Streptosporangium becharense: one gene and its partner. The protein of the gene in region 1 interacts with the protein of each later gene in a pairwise test. Links are inferred from orthologs where the notes say so. Each region holds a gene or a part of one and is shown in the gene's direction. Other genes may lie near its edges. The genes, in order: rpe and eno.

The links.
Region 2: the proteins of rpe (region 1) and eno interact in binary tests that used the Escherichia coli proteins (3 or more experiments, as listed by UniProt). The link is inferred for Streptosporangium becharense from one-to-one orthologs.

The regions. Positions count from the first base shown.
Region 1 is NZ_JACHMP010000001.1:1,625,618-1,632,656, reverse strand. Bases 2,401-5,314 are described here. They hold rpe (ribulose-phosphate 3-epimerase), read left to right. Parts: upstream 2,401-3,487; coding sequence 3,488-4,141; downstream 4,142-5,314. Other genes in these bases: F4562_RS06945 (ABC transporter ATP-binding protein), read right to left, coding at 4,350-5,314; F4562_RS06955 (RsmB/NOP family class I SAM-dependent RNA methyltransferase), read left to right, coding at 2,401-3,352. Also shown: F4562_RS06970 (hypothetical protein), read left to right, coding at 1-80; def (peptide deformylase), read left to right, coding at 166-714; fmt (methionyl-tRNA formyltransferase), read left to right, coding at 720-1,649; more of F4562_RS06955, read left to right, coding at 1,655-2,400; more of F4562_RS06945, read right to left, coding at 5,315-5,408; F4562_RS06940 (ABC transporter ATP-binding protein), read right to left, coding at 5,480-6,481; F4562_RS06935 (ABC transporter permease), read right to left, coding at 6,495-7,039. UniProt on the Escherichia coli protein: Catalyzes the reversible epimerization of D-ribulose 5-phosphate to D-xylulose 5-phosphate.
Region 2 is NZ_JACHMP010000001.1:4,617,027-4,624,099, forward strand. The notes cover bases 114-3,061. They hold eno (phosphopyruvate hydratase), read left to right. Parts: upstream 114-922; coding sequence 923-2,200; downstream 2,201-3,061. Other genes in these bases: F4562_RS20425 (nucleoside triphosphate pyrophosphohydrolase), read left to right, coding at 114-667; F4562_RS20435 (FtsB family cell division protein), read left to right, coding at 2,515-2,928; F4562_RS20440 (DUF501 domain-containing protein), read left to right, coding at 2,969-3,061. Also shown: more of F4562_RS20425, read left to right, coding at 1-113; more of F4562_RS20440, read left to right, coding at 3,062-3,523; F4562_RS20445 (Ppx/GppA phosphatase family protein), read left to right, coding at 3,520-4,479; F4562_RS20450 (hypothetical protein), read left to right, coding at 4,712-5,773; F4562_RS20455 (uracil-DNA glycosylase), read left to right, coding at 6,192-6,992. UniProt on the Escherichia coli protein: Catalyzes the reversible conversion of 2-phosphoglycerate (2-PG) into phosphoenolpyruvate (PEP). It is essential for the degradation of carbohydrates via glycolysis.

The DNA.
Region 1 (7,039 bases):
ACATGCTGGGTGCGCACCACGCCAACGCCGCGGTGGCCAAGTCGGCCCGCAAGGCCGCGATGAAGGCCCGTTCCCGCTAGGCCGCTTTCGTCCCGGCACGCCCGAGGGAGGCGGGCAGGGCCCTTAGACTTGGTGAATCCCCCCGTGAGCGTGAGGAGATCCTCGTTGGCCGTCAAGCCCATCCGCCTCTTCGGCGACCCGGTGCTGCGCACCCCCGCCGATCCGGTGAAAGACTTCGACAAGGAGCTGCGCAGGCTCGTCAAGGACCTCACCGACACGATGATGGACGCCCCCGGAGCCGGGCTGGCCGCGCCGCAGATCGGGGTCGGGCTGCGGGTCTTCACCTACTACGTCGACGACCAGCTCGGGCATCTGATCAACCCCAACCTCGACCTGTCCGACGAGGCGGACGAGGAGGGCGAGGAGGGCTGCCTGTCCTTCCCCGGCCTGTCGTTCCCCACGCCGCGGGCGGTGCGCGCCGTGGCCACCGGCTTCAACATGCACGGCGAGCCGGTGACCCTGGAGGGCACCGACCTGATGGCCCGCTGCTTCCAGCACGAGACCGACCACCTCGACGGTGTGCTGTTCATCGACCGGATGGACCCCCGGCAGCGCAAGATCGCGATGAAGGCGATCCGCGAGGCCGAGTGGAGCGGGCTGTCGGCCCCCACGTTCAAGTTCTCCCCGCACGCCACCCAAGGGAAGGCTCTGTAGGAAACGTGCGCCTGGTCTTCGCCGGAACCCCGGACACCGCCCTGCCGTCGCTGCGGGCCCTGCTCGACTCGCCCCGTCATGACGTCGTCGCCGTCGTCACCCGGCCGGACGCCCAGTCGGGCAGGGGCCGGAGGGTTCACCCGAGCCCCGTCGCCGAGCTCGCCGAGGAGGCGGGCGTCGAGGTGCTCCGGCCGCAGAAGGCCGGTGACCCCGCCTTCCTGGAGCGGCTGCGGGAGATCGGCCCCGACTGCTGCCCGGTGGTCGCCTACGGCGCGCTCCTGCCGCAGGCCGCCCTCGACGTCCCCCGGCACGGCTGGGTCAACCTCCACTTCTCGCTGCTGCCCGCCTGGCGCGGCGCGGCTCCCGTGCAGCACGCCGTGCTGCACGGCGACGAGATCACCGGCGCGTCCACCTTCCGGATCGTCAGGGAGCTGGACGCGGGCCCGGTCTACGGTGTGGTCACCGAGGAGGTCCGGCCCGCCGACACCAGCGGCGAGCTGCTGGCCCGCCTCGCCGAGTCCGGCGCGGAGCTGCTGCTGGCGACCCTCGACGGGATCGAGGACGGCAAGCTGGAGGCCGTGCCGCAGCCCGCGGACGGCGTGAGCCTCGCCCCCAAGATCGGTGTCGACGACGCCCGGGTCGACTGGGCGGCGCCCGCCATGCGGGTCGACCGTCTCATCCGGGCCTGCACCCCGGCCCCGGGTGCGTGGACCGGGTTCCGCGGCACGCGGGTCAAGCTCGGCCCGGTGCGTCCCGTCCCGGACGCCCCCGCCCTGGCCCCCGGCCGGATCGCGGCGTCCAAGCACTCCGTCCTGGTCGGCACCGCCACCCACCCGGTCGAGCTGGGCGAGGTGCAGCCGCAGGGCAAGCGCCTGATGCAGGCGGTGGAGTGGGCCCGCGGTGTGCGGCCCGGCGACGAGGATCGGCTGGCGTAGAGATCATGAACAGCGGGGGTAAGGGCGGCGGCGCTGCGCGCGGCGGCGATCACGGCTCAGGCGGCCGCGCACGCGGCCGGGGCGGTCAGGGCTCCGGCGGGCGTGGCGGCCAGGGGGCCGGCGGTAAGGGGTCCGCAGGCGCGGCTTCCGGGGGGCAGGGCTTCGGAGGGCAGGGTTCCGGTGGTCGCGGGGGTCAGGGCTCCGGGCGACGCGGCGGCGCTCCACGTCCGCAGGGCGGAGGCGCCGGGCGGCCGGGCGGCCGGGGTACGCGTCCGGCCAGGCCGGTCCGTGACGAGGCGCGCAACGCCGCCTACGACCTGCTGCGCGCCGTCGACGAGCGTGACGCCTACGCCAACCTGCTGATGCCCACGCTGCTGCGTGAACGCCGCCTGTCCGGGCGCGACGCGGGCCTGGCCACCGAGCTGGCCTACGGCACCCTGCGCGGTCTCGGCACCTACGACGAGGTCGTCGCCGCATGCAGCGACCGGGCACCGGAGGACATCGATCCGCCGCTGCTCGACGCCATCCGCCTGGGTGTGCACCAGCTCCTCAAGACCCGGATCCCCCCGCACGCCGCCGTCGGCACGACGGTCGACCTGGTGCGGCTGCGGGTGGGCGCCGGGGCGTCGAAGTACGCCAACGCCGTGCTGCGCAAGGTCTCCACCCGGTCCCTGGAGCAGTGGCTGGCGATCGTCGCCCCCGACCCGGCCGCCGACCCGGTCGGCCATCTGGCCGTGGCCCACAGCCACCCCCGGTGGATCGTCGACGCGCTGCGCGACGCCGTGGGCGGCGACGCGGACGAGACCGCCGCGCTGCTCGCGGCCGACAACGAGCGTCCCCGGGTGGCCCTGGTCGCCCGTCCCGGCCGGTCGACGGTCGAGGAGCTCGTGGCCTCCGGTGCCGAACCGGCCGCGTACTCCCCCTACGGGGCCTATCTCGCCGAGGGCGACCCCGCGGCGGTCCTCGCCGTGGCCGAGTCGCGGGCCGCCGTCCAGGACGAGGCCAGCCAGCTCGTGGCCCTGGCTCTGACGCGCGTCCCGGTCCCGGGCCGCGACTCCCGCTGGCTCGACATGTGCGCCGGTCCGGGCGGCAAGGCCGGCCTGCTCGACGCCATCGCGATCCACGGGGACCCCGCGGGCGTCCCGGCGGCCTCCGGCGCGTCCGCGCGGCCGGGCTCCGCTCCCGGGGCGGCCGGTCCGGCCGCCTTCGGCGGCGGCGCGCACCTGGTCGCCGCCGAGGTGCAGTATCACCGGGCCCGGCTGGTGTGGCGGACCACCCGCCAGGCGGCGGTGATCACCGCCGACGGCACCGTGCCCGCCTGGCGGCCCGGGGCGTTCGACCGCGTCATGCTGGATGCCCCCTGCACCGGGCTGGGAGCGCTGCGCCGCCGTCCCGAGGCGCGCTGGCGCCGCGACCCGAGGAGCCTGGCGGAGCTGGGCCGGCTCCAGCGCGACCTGCTGGGCTCCGCCGTCGACTCCGTCCGGCCCGGCGGCGTCGTGGCGTACGTGACCTGCTCGCCGCACCTGGCCGAGACCGTCACCGTGGTCGGAGACCTGCTGCGCCGCCGGGACGACGTCGAGACGCTGGACGCCCGCGCCTATCTCCCCGAGGTCGAGGGCCTGGGCGACGGGCCGTACGCGCAGTTCTGGCCGCACCGCCACGGCACCGACGCCATGTTCCTGGCGCTGCTGCGCCGCCGCTGAGCGCTCACCGGGACGCCCCGGCCATCCGGTCCGGGGCGTCCCGGTGAGCGCACCGCCCCCGGTGAACGCGGCGGCGCCCCCGGCGGACCCACCGGTGACCGGAGGTGCCGGCGCGCCTCGTAGAATCTGCCAATCATGGCCGTACAGATCTCGCCCAGCATCCTGTCCGCCGACTTCGCCCGTCTCGCGGAGGCGGCGGCGGCGGTGCCCAACGCCGACTGGCTGCACGTGGACGTCATGGACAACCACTTCGTGCCCAACCTGACCCTCGGCCTGCCGGTCGTCGAGTCCCTGCTCAAAGCGACCTCGACGCCGCTCGACTGCCACCTCATGATCGAGGATCCCGACCGGTGGGCCCCGGCCTACGCCGAGGCGGGGGCGGGCAGCGTGACCATCCACGCCGAGGCGGCCAAGGCCGCGGTGCGCACGCTGCGGCAGATCCGCGGCGCCGGCGCCAGGGCGGGGCTCGCGCTGAACCCGGCCACCCCCGTCGAGCCGTACGAGGACCTGCTCGGCGAGGTCGACATGCTCCTGCTGATGACCGTCGACCCCGGTTTCGGCGGGCAGAAGTTCCTCGACCTCGTGCTGCCCAAGATCCGCCGGGCTCGTGAGCTCATCGGCAGGCACGGCGGCCAGGTGTGGCTCCAGGTGGACGGCGGCATCGCCGTCGGGACGATCGAGCGGTGCGCCGAGGCCGGCGCGGACGTCTTCGTGGCCGGCAACGCCGTCTACGGCACGGACGACCCGGCCGGTGCGGTCGACGCCCTGCGCGCGCTGGCCGGCGGCTGACGGCCCGGGCGGGCGTCCCAGGGCGGGCGTCACGGTGAGTCCCACGGCGGGTGTCCCCTGAGTTCCAGGGCGGGCGTCACGGTGAAACGCGAAGACCTCCGTGCGGTGTGGAGCCTCGGGCACCTTCACCGCGTCGGAGGTCTTCGCCGTCGATCACGCCCCGCCGCCGGCGACGTCCGGGGACGGCACGCCCGGCGGGCCGGAGCGCCTATCCGAGAGGCTTCTTGACGGACCCCTTGAGAGGCCCCGTCTCGGACACCGCATCCGTCTGCGGGTGCGACGGATCGGCTCGCAGAGCCGGGTCCAGCACCACGTCATGGCCGTGCACGGTGGGCTCCTCGGGGAAGTGGCAGGCGGTCAGGTGCCCCTCGGCGTTGCCCTCCAGCCACACCAGGGGCGGCTCCTCCTGCGCGCACTTCTCCTGCGCCTTCCAGCAGCGGGTACGGAAGCGGCAGCCGGACGGCGGGTTGACGGGGGAGGGGACGTCCCCGGCCAGGCGGATGCGCTCGCGCGGCCGCTCGTCCTCCAGCACCTCCGGCACCGCCGACAGCAGCGCGTGCGTGTACGGGTGGCGGGGACGCTCGTACAGGGAGGTCCGGTCGGCGATCTCGACGATCTTGCCGAGGTACATGACCGCGACCCGCTGCGAGAAGTGCCTGACCACCGCCAGGTCGTGCGCGATGAACAGGAACGCGATGCCCAGGTCCCGCTGGAGGTCCTGCAGCAGGTTGATGACCTGCGCCTGGATGGAGACGTCCAGGGCGGAGACCGGCTCGTCGGCGATGATCAGCTTCGGGTTGAGGGAGAGCGCGCGCGCCACCCCGATGCGTTGCCGCTGGCCGCCGGAGAACTCGTGCGGGAACCGGTTGTAGTGCTCGGGGTTGAGGCCGACGATCTCCAGGAGTTCCCGGACCCGCTTGTCCCGGCCGCCCGGCGGGTTGATGCCGTTGATCTCCATGGGGCCACTGATGATGCTGCCCACGGTGTGGCGGGGGTTGAGCGAGGAGTACGGGTCCTGGAAGATCATCTGGATCTCGGCCCGGATGGGCTTGAGCTCCCTGCGGCCGGCGTGGCCGATCTCCTGCCCCCGGTAGCGGATGCTGCCGCCGCTGGGCTCCAGCAGCCGGGCGGCCAGCCGGCCGGTGGTGGACTTGCCGCAGCCCGACTCGCCGACCAGGCCCAGCGTCTCACCGGCGTGCACCGTCAGGTCGACGCCGTCGACCGCGTGAACCCGGCCGACCTGCCGCTTGATGACGAAGCCGCCCATGACGGGGAAGTGCTTCTCCAGCCCGGACAGCTCCAGCAGCGCCTCGCCGCGGGCCTCGCCGGTTGTCTCGCTCACTTGTGGATCTCCCTCTTCTGGGCGAGGGTCAGGTAGCACGCGTCGCCGTGGCCGCGGTGCGGGGACAGTTCGGGCCGCTCGGTCCGGCAGATCTCCGGACCGGCCAGCTGCATGTAGTCGCAGCGGGGGTGGAACGGGCAGCCGGCCGGGATGTTGATCAGGCTCGGCGGGGTGCCGCGGACCGGCTGGAGCGGCACGTCCACCGAGGAGCCCAGGCTGGGCATCGAGGCCAGCAGTCCCCAGGTGTAGGGGTGGCGGGGCTCATGCAGCACCTCCCTGACCGTGCCGCGCTCCACCGCCCGCCCGGCGTACATCACCAGTACGTTGTGCGCGGTGTTGGCGACCACGCCGAGGTCGTGGGTGATCAGGATGATCGAGGTGCCGGTCTGGTCCTGGAGATCCTTGAGCAGGTCCAGGATCTGGGCCTGCACGGTCACGTCCAGGGCGGTGGTCGGCTCGTCGGCGATCAGCAGGTCGGGGTCGCACACCAGGGCCATCGCGATCATCGCGCGCTGCCGCATGCCGCCGGAGAACTGGTGCGGGTAGTCGTCCACCCGCAGCTTCGGCTGGGGGATGCCGACCCGCGTCAGCATCTCGATCGCGCGCTGCCTGGCCTTCTCCCGGCTGGCGCCGGTGTGCTTGCGGTAGACCTCGCCGATCTGCCGGCCGATGGTGTGGTACGGCGAGAGCGCCGTCAGCGGGTCCTGGAAGATCATCGCGACCTTGTTGCCGCGCAGTTTCTCCATGGTGGAGCGGGGGGCACCGATCAGCTGCTGGCCGTCCAGCAGGATCTCACCGCTGATCTTGGTGGTCTCCGGGTTGTGCAGGCCCAGCACGGTCAGGTTGGTCACCGACTTGCCCGACCCGGACTCGCCCACGATCCCCAGCGTGGTGCCCTTCTCCACGTCGAAGGAGAGCCCGTTCACCGCGTGGACGACGCCGTCCTCGGTGTGGAAGTCGACGGTCAGGTCACGGACCGAGAGGAACGGAGTTGACACTTTCTTCAAGCTCCTAGCCCAGCCGCACGCGGGGGTCGATGACGGCGTACAGGATGTCGACGATGATGTTGAAGATGACGATCGCCCCGGCCGCGACGAGCACCGTCGCCATCAGCATGGGCAGGTCGGAGTTGGTGACGGCCCTGATCGAGAGCTGCCCGAGGCCCTGCAGGCCGAAGGTCGTCTCGGTGATGATCGCCCCGCCGATCAGGGTGCCGAGGTCCACGCCCAGGATGGTGATGATCGGTGTCAGGGTGCCGCGCATGGCGAACCTCAGCACGACCGAGCGGCCCGACATGCCCTTGGCCCGCGCGGTGCGGACGTAGTCCTCACCGAGCTGCTCCACCATCGTCGAACGCGTCATACGGGTGTAGTTGGCGGTGAAGATGATCGACAGCACCAGCCAGGGCAGCAGCAGGCCGGTCATCCAGGCGATCGGGTCCTCGGTGAGCGGCACGTACTTGGGCCGGGCGAATATCTGGTTCTGGTAGACGAGGAAGTACAGCGCGAGCGTGCCGATGAAGTAGATCTGCACCGAGGCGCCGATCAGGGACGACA
Region 2 (7,073 bases), 3.0 Mb from region 1 along the record:
CCCGCCGGTGATCGAGGTCGTGCCGGGCTCCTACGACCTACCCGGGGCACGGCTGCTCGACCTGGTGGCGGTGATGGACCGGCTGCGGGTCAACTGCCCGTGGGACGCCCGGCAGACCCACGAGTCGCTGGCCCCGTACCTCATCGAAGAGGCGTACGAGGTGCTGGAGACCATCGAGGAGGGCGACCACGCGGCGCTCCGCGAGGAACTGGGCGACCTGTTGCTGCAGGTCGCCTTCCACGCGCGGGTCGCCCGCGACCGGCCCGACGGGTTCGACGTCGACGACGTGGCGGACGGGATCGTCGCCAAGCTCGTCCGCCGCCACCCGCACGTCTTCGCCGACACCGAGGTCGAGGACGCGGGCGAGGTCAGCGCCAACTGGGAGACCATCAAGGCGGCCGAGCGCGCCGCCAAGAACGGCGGCGACCCGGGTTCCGCCGTCGACGGCGTCCCGATGGGGCAGCCCGCGCTGTCCCTCGCCGCCCAGCTCCTGCGCCGCGCCGAGCGTGCCGGGGCGTCCACCGGCCTGCCCGAGGGCATCCCCGCCGACGGTCTCGGCGCCCGGCTCTTCGAGCTCGTCCGCCAGGCGCACGAAGCCGGCCTCGACCCGGAGGCCGAGCTGCGCGCCGTCGCCCGCGCCTACCGCGACCGCGTCCGGGATGCCTGACGGTCTTCCGACGGCCCGACGACGGCCGCCCGGCGGGCCTGACGGCCTGACGGTCGTGGGCCGACGATGGCCGCCCGGTGGGCCTGACAGCCGTCCGGTGAGCTGACGGCCGTTTGGCGGGCCGACGCCGCCCGGCGGGCCGGTGGCCCGGTCACCGGCCCGGCCGGCCGCCGCGGGAGGTGCCCCTCGCAGTACCGGTAAGTAGGTCTCGATAGGCTGCTGAGGCATACCGTCCTGCGACCTTAGGAGCGCTTCGTGGCTTCCATCGAGGGTGTCACCGCCCGCGAGATCCTTGACTCCCGGGGCAACCCGACCGTCGAGGTCGAGATCCTCCTGGACGACGGCAGCCAGGGCCGCGCCGCGGTTCCCAGCGGCGCGTCCACCGGCCAGTTCGAGGCCGTCGAGCTGCGCGACGGTGACGGACGTTACGGCGGCAAGGGCGTGGAGAAGGCCGTCCTCGGGGTCACCGACGAGATCGCCGAGGAGATCATCGGGTTCGACGCCGCCGAGCAGCGCAGCATCGACCAGGTCATGATCGACCTGGACGGCACGCCCAACAAGGAGCGCCTGGGCGCCAACGCCATCCTGGGCGTCTCGCTGGCCGTGGCCAGGGCCGCCGCGCAGAGCGCGGAGCTGCCGCTGTTCCGCTACGTCGGCGGGCCCAACGCGCACGTGCTCCCGGTGCCGATGATGAACATCCTGAACGGTGGCGCGCACGCCGACACCAACGTCGACATCCAGGAGTTCATGATCGCCCCGATCGGGGCGGAGTCGTTCCGCGAGGCCGTGCGGATGGGCACCGAGGTCTACCACGCCCTGAAGTCGGTGCTGAAGGAGAAGGGCTACGCCACGGGTCTCGGCGACGAGGGCGGCTTCGCGCCGAACCTGCCGTCCAACCGCGACGCGCTGGACCTCATCCTGGTCGCGATCGAGAAGGCCGGTTACGTGCCCGGCGACGACGTCGCCCTGGCGCTCGACGTGGCCGCCTCGGAGTTCCACTCCGACGGCGTCTACACCATCGACGGCAAGGGCCTGTCCGCCACCGAGCTGATCGCCTTCTACGAGGACCTGGTCGCGAACTACCCGCTCGTCTCCATCGAGGACCCGCTGAACGAGGAGGACTGGGAGGGCTGGAAGGCCATCACCACGGCCCTCGGCGACAAGGTCCAGCTCGTCGGCGACGACCTGTTCGTGACCAACCCCGCGCGGCTGGGCCGCGGCATCGCCGAGGGCACCGCCAACGCGTTGCTGGTCAAGGTCAACCAGATCGGCACCCTCACCGAGACCCTCGACGCCGTCGACCTGGCGCACCGCAGCGGCTACCGCTGCATGATGAGCCACCGTTCCGGCGAGACCGAGGACACCACGATCGCCGACCTCGCGGTGGCCACCAACTGCGGCCAGATCAAGACCGGTGCTCCGGCCCGCTCCGACCGCGTGGCCAAGTACAACCAACTGCTCCGCATCGAGGAGGAGCTCGACGACGCGGCCCGTTACGCGGGACGCGCCGCCTTCCCGCGCTTCCGGCGCTAGAGGGTCACCCGGGTCGTCACGTGGCCCGTCGGCCGGGTCGTCACGTGACCCGTCACACGGACCGCCACACGGACCGCCACACGGCCCGTCACACGGGTCGTCGTCCGGCCCGTCACGCGGGTCGCGCGCTCTTCCCACGCTCGCGGCGGTAGTTTCGTCTCGCGGCTTGCGTCCGATTCCGGGCGTAAGCCGCGTCGCGGGCGAACGCGGTCGGGTGCCGCCGGAGTCCGCGGACGATCCGCCGTCCTCCGGTGTCGGGGCCGCCGTAGCGGGCACGGGAGACGGCACCGCCGGAACGTGGACGGGGAGGGTGCGTGGCGAAACGGCCGCAGCTGACGGGACGGGCCGCGGTCCTCGCGGTCGTGGTGTGCGCGATCGCGATGAGCCTGGCCTATCCGATCCGGGAGTACATCGCCCAGCGCCGCCAGATCGCGCAGCTGGAGCAGGAGAAGGCCAGGGAACAGGCGGCGATCAAGGTCCTGGACGACCGCCACAAGCAGCTCCAGGATCCCGGCTACATCAAGCGCCAGGCCCGGGAGCGGTTGTTCTACTGCGATCCCGGCCAGAAGTGCTACGTCGTCATGGGCAGGCCGCCCGCGCCGGGCAAGGGCACCGCGGGTGCCCCGAAGAAGGCCGCGGTCAGACCGCCGTGGTACGCGACGCTGTGGGACTCGGTCAGGGCCGCCGACAGCGGTACGGGGCAGAAGGCGGCCAAGGCCGCCGGGTGACGCCGATACCCTGGATGTCGTCTTTCAGGGGGTGTCACGAATGGTGGATGATCGCGACGTGGCGGCGGTGGGGCGGCAGCTCGGCCGGACGCCGCGAGGACTGCGCGCGGTGGCGCACCGCTGCCCGTGCGGGCTGCCTGACGTCGTGGAGACCTCTCCGCGGCTGTCCGACGGGTCACCCTTCCCCACGACCTTCTACCTGACCTGCCCGAAGGCCGCATCGGCCATCGGCAGGCTGGAGACGTCGGGGATGATGCGCGACATGCAGGCCAGGCTCGCCGACGATCCGGAGCTGGCCGAGGCGTACCGGGCCGCCCACGACGACTACGTCGCGCGCCGCGACAAGGCCGCCGCGGAGGAGGGCCTGGAGCCGCTGCCGCGTGACATGCAGAGCGCGGGCGGCATGCCCACCCGGGTCAAGTGCCTGCACGCCCTGGTCGGTCACGAGCTCGCGGTGCCCGGCGTCAACCCCTTCGGCCGCGAGGCGCTCGACGCGATCGGCGAGTGGTGGGCCACGGGCCCCTGCTGCCGGGCCGGGGAGCCGGACGACCCCACCCAGACCACGAGCGCCGAACCCTCGAAGGAGACCACGTGACCCGTGTCGCCGCGATCGACTGTGGCACCAATTCCGTCCGCCTGCTCATCGCCGACATCGGCCACGACAGGCTGACCGACGTCGAGCGGCGGATGGAGATCGTCCGCCTGGGGCAGGGGGTCGACAAGACCGGCAGGCTGGCTCCCGAGGCGCTGGAGCGGACGTTCGCCGCGATGCGCGGCTACGCCGAGCTCATCGACCGCCACGGCGCCGGCGCGGTCCGTGTGGTGGCCACCAGCGCGACACGCGACGCCGCCAACCGGCAGGAGTTCACGGACGGCGTCCGCGAGATCTTCGGGGTGGAGCCCGAGGTGATCACGGGTGCCGAGGAGGCCGAGCTGTCGTTCGTCGGCGCCACCCACGATCTGGTCCGGTTCTCGTTCGAGACCGGCCTCCCCACCCCCGACGGCACCCGCCCGCCGTACCTGGTGGTCGACATCGGTGGCGGCTCGACCGAGTTCGTGCTCGGCTCGACGCATGTCGAGGCCGCGCTGTCGGTCGACATCGGGTGCGTCCGGCTGACCGAGCGGCACCTGCGTGACGCGGGTGACCCGCCGGCGGCCGAGGCGGTCGAGGCGGTGATCGCCGACATCGACGACGCGCTGGACCGCGTCGCCGCCGAAGTTCCGGTGGAGCGGGCGTTGACCCTGGTCGGACTCGCCGGCTCCGTCACGACCGTGGTGGGAATGGCGCTCAACCTGCCGGAATACGACCCGAAGAAAATCCACCACGCGCGAATCGCGGCGCATGACGTGCACGATGTCACCGAGCGTCTGCTGGGAATGACCGTCGGGCAGCGAACCGCGATTCCCGTCATGCATCCCGGCAGGGCCGACGTCATCGGGGCGGGGGCTCTCATTCTGGACCGTGTCATGACGCGTTACGGATTTGGAGAGGTGGTCGCCAGCGAGCGTGACATTCTCGACGGTATCGCCTGGTCCGTCGCGAAGCGTTAACTGAATCTGGACAATCGCCCGATTAAGCGGTATTGAGCGGCGCTTGCGTTCTATGGTTAGGTAAAGGCGCTTTAGTGAGGCTTTGCCGTAGCCCGGCACGGCTGAGGTCGGGGCGGCAACCGTCTCCTGGGGCGCTCTTATGTCTCCCACTCGAACGGAGCAACCCCTCATGAAATCCGGACTAGCGAGAAAGCTAGCCGCGGCGGGAGCCGGCGCGGCCATGCTGGCCACGATGGCGACGGGGCTACTGGCCACGCCCGCGGCCGCGGCGACCGGGTCGGCGGCCTCCGCCGCCAAGCCGAAGCCCGCGGTGTCGGTCGGCACCCCCAAGGCGTCCCCCTCGAAGTACAAGGGTGACTGCCCCGTCAATGTGACCTTCTCCTCGAAGATCAAGGTGAAGGCCGTCGCGGGCAAGACCACGGTCGCCTACCGCTGGCTGTACGGGGACGGGTCGAAGGGCAAGGTCAAGACCTTCACCTTCCGCGGCAAGGGTGTCAAGAGCTTCACCGTCAAGGACAAGGGCACCTTCAAGGGTGACGTCAAGGGTTGGCAGGCCGTCCAGGTCCTGGCCCCGCGCGGCGCCACCTCCGGCAAGGGCCGCTTCGCGGTCTCCTGCGACGGCGGCGGGCACGACGGCGGGAACGACGGCGGGCACGAGGTCGTCCAGCCCGGCATCGGCGCCACGGTCTGGGTCGACGAGGGCAACTGCGAGGCTGCGCTGATCGGCCGCATCACCGCCTCCAGCTCCCGCTGGGTGCGCTACCAGTGGGTCGTCAACGGCCACGTCGTCGACAGCGACGCCGTCCGCGTCAACGGCTCGCGCAAGGTCGTCCACGTGTTCAAGCCCCGCGACGACTTCCGGGGCTGGGCCGCCCTGCAGATCGTCGACCCCGTCGAGAACTCCTCCAACCGGGCCTACTTCAAGATCTGGTGCAAGGACACCACGCCGAAGGTCTCGGCCTCGGTCGACGCCCCCTCCGCCTACGAGGGCACCTGCCCGGTCACGCGGACCTTCACCGGCACGATCGGCGTCTCGCACGGCGACACCCGGGTGAAGTACCGCTGGATCCGTGACGGTGTCCCGGGCAGCTGGGAGAGCGTCTACTTCACCGGCCACGGCCCGCAGCGCCAGATCGTGAGCGACTCCTGGACCGCCTCGGCGTCCGGGAACGCCTCGCGGGCGATCGAGCTGTACGACGGCTCCACCACCGGAGCCGTCAAGGCCGAGGTGACCTGCAAGACCCCGGCGCCCGCTCCGGCGCCGGCCCCGGCCGACACCGAGACGGCGGCCTAGGAACCGGGATCCCGCCCCGGGCGTCCGGCGCCCGGGGTCGTCACAGCTGAAGGACAGGCGGCGTCCGCATCCGGCGGGCGCCGCCTGCGGCTTTTCCGGCGGCGACCGGGCCCCGCCGCCGCCCGGAGCCGGGCCGGACGTCCCCGCCGCGGTCCGGAGTCCGACATGCCGGACGTGCCGGACGTGCCGCCCGGAGCCGGACGCGCCGGATGTGCCGCCCGGAGCCGGACGCGCCGGATGTGCCGCCCGGAGCCGGACGCGCCGGACAGCACGGTCAACTCGCGGACGTCCCCGCCGCCGCCCGGAGCCGGACGCCCGCCCTGCCCCTCCGGCGTCGGGACCCCGCCGCGTCGCCGTACGGTATCGTGCCGCTTTCCCTCCCCGGCCCGGACCCGGGCCCCCACGCTGGAGGTAGTCGATGACCTGCGTCCCACCCGGATCCGGATGGCCCGGGGACCCGGCCTCATCCGGCACGCCCGTCGCCCGTGATCCCGCCGGGGTGCGGGAGCTGGCGGAGGCGAGCCGCTCGCTCGCCGAGCTCACCGCCGCGCAGTCGGTCTGCCGGGCCTGTCCACGGCTGGTGGAGTGGCGGGAGGAGGTCGCGACGGTCAAGCGGCGGGCGTTCGCCACGGAGACCTACTGGGGGCGGCCCATCCCCGGATGGGGCGAGGAGGAGCCGGAGGTCCTCATCGTGGGCCTGGCTCCGGCGGCGCACGGCGGCAACCGGACCGGTCGCATCTTCACCGGGGACAGGAGCGGCGACTGGCTGTTCGCCTCCCTGTACCGCACGGGCCTGGCCGCGCGGGAGACCAGCGTCCGGGCCGACGACGGCCAGCGTCTCATCGGCGCGCGGATGGTGGCCGCCGTCAGGTGTGCCCCGCCCGCCAACAAGCCCGACCCCGCGGAGCGGGCCGCCTGCTCCCCGTGGCTGTCCCGGGAGATCGCGCTCGTCGCGGGGAGCCTGCGCGTGGTGGTCGCGCTGGGCGGCTTCGCCTGGCAGGCGCTCTGGCCGGCGTTGCAGGAGGCCGGGTGTGCGCCGCCGCGGCCCCGCCCGGCCTTCGGACACGGCGTCGAAGTGCCGCTGACCTGGCAGGACGGGCGGAGAGTGCATCTGCTCGGTTGTTACCACCCCAGCCAGCAGAACACCTTCACCGGTCGGGTGACGGCCGAGATGCTCGACACCCTCTTCAGCAGGGCAAACGCGCTTCGGAGCTTGTGAACTCGATCACAAAGAGAAGATCGGCAGGAATTCTCGCAGTAAACGAAGGTGTTTCTAGCTGGTAGCGGAAGTTCCGAGCGA